One region of the Ruegeria sp. HKCCD7251 genome, then DNA from elsewhere that is predicted to be linked to it. Evidence: riboswitches for the same ligand, from Rfam matches in the RefSeq annotation. Region 1 holds a riboswitch; each other region holds the start of a gene.
What was found. A riboswitch is a leader RNA that binds a small molecule or an ion and turns the genes downstream of it on or off. The one in region 1 is predicted to bind cobalamin.
Positions count from the first base shown of each region.

Region 2: another riboswitch for cobalamin. It lies ahead of GOX75_RS07905 (DUF1636 domain-containing protein); the one in region 1 lies ahead of GOX75_RS14865 (hypothetical protein).
Region 3: another riboswitch for cobalamin. It lies ahead of GOX75_RS13295 (DUF1636 family protein); the one in region 1 lies ahead of GOX75_RS14865 (hypothetical protein).

Region 1 is NZ_WPZC01000006.1:45,346-47,605, reverse strand. Features, by position in the region: gene GOX75_RS14870 (dual specificity protein phosphatase family protein) at 1-462, shown strand, start outside; gene GOX75_RS14865 (hypothetical protein) at 465-872, opposite strand; cobalamin riboswitch at 955-1,178, opposite strand; RNA gene ffs (signal recognition particle sRNA small type) at 1,298-1,396, opposite strand; gene GOX75_RS14855 (bifunctional 2',3'-cyclic-nucleotide 2'-phosphodiesterase/3'-nucleotidase) at 1,436-2,260, opposite strand, start outside.
Region 2 is NZ_WPZC01000002.1:357,596-359,855, forward strand. Features, by position in the region: gene cobW (cobalamin biosynthesis protein CobW) at 1-617, opposite strand, end outside; gene GOX75_RS07905 (DUF1636 domain-containing protein) at 614-1,003, opposite strand; cobalamin riboswitch at 1,088-1,297, opposite strand; gene GOX75_RS07910 (NAD(P)-dependent oxidoreductase) at 1,436-2,260, shown strand, end outside.
Region 3 is NZ_WPZC01000004.1:370,903-373,162, reverse strand. Features, by position in the region: gene GOX75_RS13300 (iron chelate uptake ABC transporter family permease subunit) at 1-720, shown strand, start outside; cobalamin riboswitch at 815-1,021, shown strand; gene GOX75_RS13295 (DUF1636 family protein) at 1,122-1,478, shown strand; gene GOX75_RS13290 (ABC transporter ATP-binding protein) at 1,475-2,260, shown strand, end outside.

The DNA.
Region 1 (2,260 bases):
TCCGGTCTGTTGGGCTTGGCGCAAATGCCAGGTCGGCACGGCGACTTTGCCGGGGATCTTGAGCGGATCATGCAATGGCGGCCGGCAATGGTCATTTCGATGACCACTTCCAATGAGTTGGAGGCCGTAGGAGCGCACCATCTCGGGCGCGACCTGCAGAGCCGCGCAATCACTTGGGTTCATCTTCCGGTGCAGGATTTTGGCGCACCGTCATCGAACGTAAGGTGTGATTGGCCAAACGCCAGCACCGATGCACACCGCGTCCTGTCTGCGGGTGGACGGGTCTTGGTTCATTGCCGGGGCGGATGCGGGCGGTCCGGCATGATTGTGTTGCGCTTGCTGGTCGAAGGCGGTGAAGCCCCGGATAAGGCACTGCGCCGGTTGCGCGCGGTCCGGCCGTGCGCCGTCGAAACCGACGCGCAGATGGCTTGGGCCACGGCACCGGCATCAACCGGGCTTTGACGTCACGCCATGGCTGGTTGTGGGTCACCAGCCGCGGGACGCAGTCCCAAGGTTGTAACCTCGAGCATTGCGCAGGGCATATCGGACAGCGTTCCGGTTGACATGGCCGACAGGCTGGTCCCGAACATCATGTCGGCGTAATCGTCCAGCTTTGTTGTCGGGGTTTCCGAGGCCGTTCCACAATACACCCTGATCAGATCTGAATGGGCGCGAAACCGCGCTGTGCACCCTTCTGCGCAATGCGAAAGCTCTCCGCTGCCTTCGACCTCGAACTCTTTGGTTGTGACAGGCTGCGCTGTTGCTATCGCGTCCGCCATGGCACGTGCCATCCTTGCCAAGGCCGGACACGGTTTGCCGGTTTTCTGACAAATCGTTGCAGAAAACTCGTGCGTTTTTGTCTTCCAGATCATTGTGCGCCCTCCGCGCGATGGACGGGGGGCGTGGGTCAGGTCGCTTTGTGCGGCTTTGACCTGCCCGGACACCCCGCCCGAGTTTCGGTTTCAGTCAGATGGCAGGTCTCCTGACTTGCGGGTCATCGCTTTGCCAACCTTCCCAGCCGTTGGGCCAGTGGTGTCTCGGCATTGCTCACCGCTTACAGTTGCGGGGGCAGTCGCGGCATTGGTCCGTTTCGGCATCGCCGGGGCAGGACCGCACCGTGTTCCCTTTTCATCCCTTCCCGGTAAGCCGGGTCGAGAACCATCAAGTCATCGCTATCCGGTGAAATCGGTCCGAGTCAAGCGGGCTTTGTCACCGCTTTAGACGCAGGGTTGTCTTCCCGATAGGGCGGCGGGCTTGTTCATGCCGGATCGCGGAATAGCCTTAAGCATGTGGGGGGAAGTGAGAGGTTGGACATCGACCCAAGCGGGGCTCGTTGTGGCTGCTTCCTTCCGGACCTGACCAGGTTGGCGAGGCGCTCGCCCGCGCCAACCTCTCAGGGGTGGATATATGCATTTCGTTTGCGGATGACAACCCGTCACAGCGTAAGCCGGATTAGTAAAAAACCATCGTCATCGCGCCCAATGACTGACGGGTTATACGTCTGCAATTCAGCTAAATGGTGCTGCGCCTTGGGACTGGTTCTGAGAATCGCAAACGCCCCGGAGAGCGGTCTGAGTGTGAATGGCCGCGGCGCATCCGCCAACGGATCCGCGGGAAGGCGGCCCGCGACATAATCCCGAACAATGCATTGGATCGACAAAACTGGTAATGGAATCTGCCTTGCGGTGTCTACGAAGGGGAAATGCCCACCTCCGCTGGCCCGGTAGTTGTTGAGGGCAACAACAAAGGATTGCTGATCGTCGATAGGGTGCTCGGCAAGGCGAATATTCTTGACGCGGTTATGCGATGAATTCGTCAAATTGCCGCCCGCGTCGAACCGCGCGGGCATACCAAGGTCGATCTGGTAGCTAAGGCCGTGCAGGATATCAAAATTGTAACCGGCGCGCGCGGAATTCCGCAGGTCGATTCGTTGACCTGCGTGCATTTGATTGAGCACGCCAGCCGACATCTCAAGCCAGTCTCTAATCTGCGCGCCCGAAACCACGACGGCCTGCATTTCGTTTGGAAAGATGTTCAGGTCGTCGACATGGCGAAGCCGGATTTGACCCGCCGGAACGTCGGTAAAGGATCGTGGCCCTGCGCGCCCTCCGAATTTCGAGGGCGATACGGCTGAAAGAACCGGTAGGCCCTCGTGCGATGTTCCTTTTAGGAAGGGGCGCAACGCGGCGGCTTGCGCTGCCGCGACCAGCGCAAGCCCCCTGTCCGGCGCACAGAAGCTGAAATAACTGTGCAAATTTTG
Region 2 (2,260 bases), on a different contig from region 1:
GGGGCCTCGGCGGCGATGATCTCGCGCGCTTTGGCGACGCCTTCGGGACCGGCCAGATCGGGCTTGGTCAGCAGGATGATGTCGGCGCAGGAAATCTGATCCTCAAACACCTCGGACAGGGGCGTTTCATGGTCGATCGAGTCATCGGCCAGACGCTGAGCGTCCACGGCCTCGACATTCGGCGCAAAGCGACCGGCAGCCACAGCCTCGGCATCGGCCAGCGCGATCACGCCATCGACGGTGATTTTCGAACGGATATCGGGCCAGTCGAACGCCTTCAGCAGCGGCTTGGGCAGGGCGAGGCCAGAGGTTTCGATCAGGATGTGATCGGGACGCGGCTCCAGCGCCATCAGAGCTTCGATGGTCGGGATGAAGTCGTCGGCCACGGTGCAGCAGATGCAGCCGTTCGCCAGTTCCATGATGTTCTCTGCCGGGCAATCCGGGATCGCGCAGGATTTCAGGATGTCGCCATCGACGCCAACATCGCCGAACTCATTGACCACCACGGCCAGACGTTTGCCCTGCGGGTTCTGCATCAGGTGCTTGACCAAGGTTGTTTTGCCCGAGCCCAAAAAGCCGGTGATCACGGTGACGGGGAGTTTTTCCAAGTTGCTCATTTCTGGGCTCCAATCGGGGGAATGCGGGCCGCGCAGTTTTTGCGGAAATGTTCGGGGCGTTCGCGCCATTTGACTAAGCCGTCTTCAGTCGCAAGGTACTTGGTCGCACCTTCGACGATGGTTTCGACATGGTCGCTTTCATTCAGGTGCTCATACACGAACGTCCAGCGTTCGGGCCCACCGCGTAGAACGATGGAACAGCCCTGATCACAATTCGACAGGCATTCTACGGCTTTCAGGACAACGCCCTCTGGCAGCGTGGCCTGTTCAAGGGCTTTGTGCAGCAATGCGCCGGGCCGCTGCGCGTCGTCCTCGACGGGCAGTCCTCGGCGACAGGTGGTGCAGACCAGCAGCTCGACTGGTGCAGTATCGGTCACGTCTCTCATCCCCCCAAATCCTCTTTGTGGGGGACGGGGTCTCATGCGGGCCACGCGTTGCGACATGGACCCGACACCGGAACACCCCGTCCGGTTACATCTTCGGGCGTTGGCAGGTCTCCCGGCTTGCGGATATCGGGGCATAGCCCTGTCAGATGTCCCGCCTTCCCGACCTTTTTGGCCAGTGGCTTTGGGCACCCTCTCCGGTCACGGTCGCGGGGGCGGCTGTGTTTCACGGAAGATCCGCTGACACATTCCCTTTTCATCCATCCTAAGATGGACACCAACGGATCGGACATGCGGCACCCGGCAGGGGATTGTCAAGCGACTCGCAGATATCTGCGCTACCAGAGTGAAAAAGCGACCTGACAGCGTCGCTGGGCGGCATGACTTGGGGGCAAGCGTCATGCTGCCATGCCCTAAACAAGAGAGGTATGTCGCATGAAGGTAGGCTTTATCGGGCTGGGCAATGTGGGTGGCAAACTGTCGGGATCCTTGCTTCGCAACGGGATCGACCTGACCGTACATGATCTGAATCCCAATCTGGTCGCTGAATTTGTAGCGCGGGGTGCAAAGGCCGCCGAAAACCCTGTGCAGTTGATGCGCGACTGCGATGCGGTCATTACCTGCCTGCCATCACCCGCCGCGTCGGATGCGGTGATGCAAGAGATGCTGCCCAATGTCCGTACCGGCAAGATCTGGATGGAGATGTCTACCACCGACGAGGCCGAGGTCAAACGGCTAGGTGCCCTTGTTATCGAGCGCGGGGGCGCAGCGGTGGATTGCCCTGTGTCGGGCGGGTGCCACCGCGCTGCGACGGGCAACATCTCGATCTTTGCGGGCTGTGACCGGGATACCTTTGAGCGTATCCTGCCATTTCTGACGACAATGGGCCGGCGCATCCTGCACACCGGTGATCTCGGCTCGGCCTCGGTGCTGAAGGTCCTGACAAACTATCTGGCCACGGCGAATCTGATCACTTGCGCCGAAGCATTGGTTACCGCCAAGGCGGCCGGTATGGACCTGAATACCACGTATGAGGCCATCAAGATCTCTTCGGGTACATCCTTTGTCCATGAGACAGAAAGCCAGGTCATTTTGAACGGATCGCGGGATATCTCATTCACAATGGACCTTGTGAAAAAGGACATCGGTCTGTTTCAGGAGGTGGCAGACCGCGCCGGTGTTCCGCTTGAAATGAACCCGCTGATGATCCGCATTTTTGACGACGCCATCGCACGTTACGGAGAGCGGGAGCTTTCGCCG
Region 3 (2,260 bases), on a different contig from region 1:
GTGGTCTGGCGGCGTATGGCTTACTTTGGCGATGCCACCGCTCATGCTGCGATCCTGGGTGTTGCGCTGTCGCTGGCTTTCCAGATGTCGGTCTTTCTGGGCGCATTGGTTGTCGCGCTTATCATGGCGTTGGCCGTCACATTGCTGTCCGGTCGCGGTTATGCCATGGATACCCTACTTGGAGTTATGGCGCATTCGTCGCTTGCCTTTGGTCTTGTCGCGGTGTCGTTTTTGTCGGGCATTCGCATCGACCTGATGGCCTATCTTTTTGGTGACATACTGTCAGTTTCGCGCACCGATCTTGTCGTGATCTGGGGCGGGGCCGCGCTGGTCGTCGCGTTGATCGTATGGCGATGGTCGCAACTGCTGACCGCTACGCTGAACGAAGAATTGGCCTACGCCACCGGGTTCGACCCCAAGCGCGAGCAGTTGATCCTGACTTTGTCACTGGCCGTTACGGTTGCTGTCGCGATCAAAGTTGTAGGCGTGTTGCTCATTGCCGCGATGCTGATCATTCCGGCGGCGGCCGCGCGCAGCCTGGCGCGATCTCCGGAAACGATGGCATTGATTGCCGCGGCAATCGGGGCTTTCTCGGCCGTAGCAGGACTGCGCTCAGCTTATGTGTTTGACACACCGGCGGGTCCCTCAATCGTCTGCGTGGCCGCGGTTTTGTTTGCCGGTTTCAGCCTCACGGGGTGGCGGTCGCGAAGCGGGGTGTAGGACAATTATACTTTGGATTGGTCAATGGGGTTTTGCGTCTGCCAAAAATTGATTGGCTGCCACAATATTGTCGTTGACCTGACATGTGATCTCGGGCACTCGTTCGGATGATGGTTCCCGATGGTGCGCCCAAGGGATGAAAAGGGAATACGGTGAGGCCGCCATTTTGCGCCAAGTCCGTGACTGCCCCCGCAACTGTAAGCGGTGAGCGACGCCAACAACCCACTGGCCCAAGTGCCGGGAAGGATGGCCGAGCATCGACCCGCAAGTCAGGAGACCTGCCATCAAATGTTAACCAACTCGGGGCGGGGCGTCCTGAAAGGAGGCTTTGATGGCACGAGCACATCGTGTTTACATTTCCGGCACTGTCTGCCCGCGCTTTGAAGCTGGCGGAGGAACCCATGCCGTCAGCGCCTGACCATTTTCTTCTCATCTGCAAAACGTGCCAGGGTGAGGCACACGCGCAGGGCTTGTCCGACGCGCTGTTCGATCGTTTGCCAAATGGTTTTTCCATCCGCATGGTCGATTGCATGGCTGGATGCGCGCGGCCTGTGACTGTTGGACTTCAGGCAGTCGACAAAGCGCAGTACCTTTTTGGTGACATTCAGGATACGCAGGATATCCAGGCACTGACAGAGTTTGCCCACCAATACCAAAACAGCGCAGATGGCTGGGCCAATGCGACCGAGCGTCCGGAAAAACTGTTCACAAAGACACTGTCCCGCATGCCCCAAATTCAAAAAGGGGTGTGTCCATGACCAACCCAGCTATTTTGGTTGCGCGTGATCTGACCCATCAGGTTCTTAGTGGCGATATACTGCTGCAGGGGGTCTCATTCACATTATGCGAAGGCGCAATCCTTGCAATTGCCGGGCCCAACGGGGCAGGCAAGACGACGCTTTTGAATCTGTTATGCGGCGCGCACGAGGTGAATCAGGGTGATGTTCTGGTCAACGGACGCAGCCTGAAACAGATGTCCGCACGGGATCGGGCGCGGACGATCGCCGTGGTCAGTCAGCAGGAGTTCCCGGATGGCAGGTTGCTGTTGCGGGATTATGTGGCGCTGGGCCAGATTCCGATCCGTGCAGACCGCTCTGCCGAGGAACACGCCGCGGATTTGGTCAGAATCCTGAGCCTCACCGGGCTTAGTGCTTTGGCCGAAAAAAAGATGGCCGTTCTGTCCGGGGGGGAACGCCAGCGCGCGCATATCGCCCGTGCTTTGGCCCAGAATCCTACGCTTTTGTTTCTGGACGAACCCACCAACCATCTGGATCCAGACACGAAGGGGCGGATGCTGTCGCTGGTCGCTGAACTGGGTATCACTGTGGTGATGATCCTGCATGATCTGGTGATGATCCCAGAATTTGCCACTCATGTGGCATTGATGAAAGATACACGGCTGACTGGTTTTGGGCTGGTCGCCGATGTGCTGACCCCGGACAGGGTTAGTGACACGTTTGGCGTCGATTACCTGTGCTTTCACCACGAAGGGCGCGTGATCCCGGCGCTGGATATCCGAAAAACCTCGATAACAACTTAT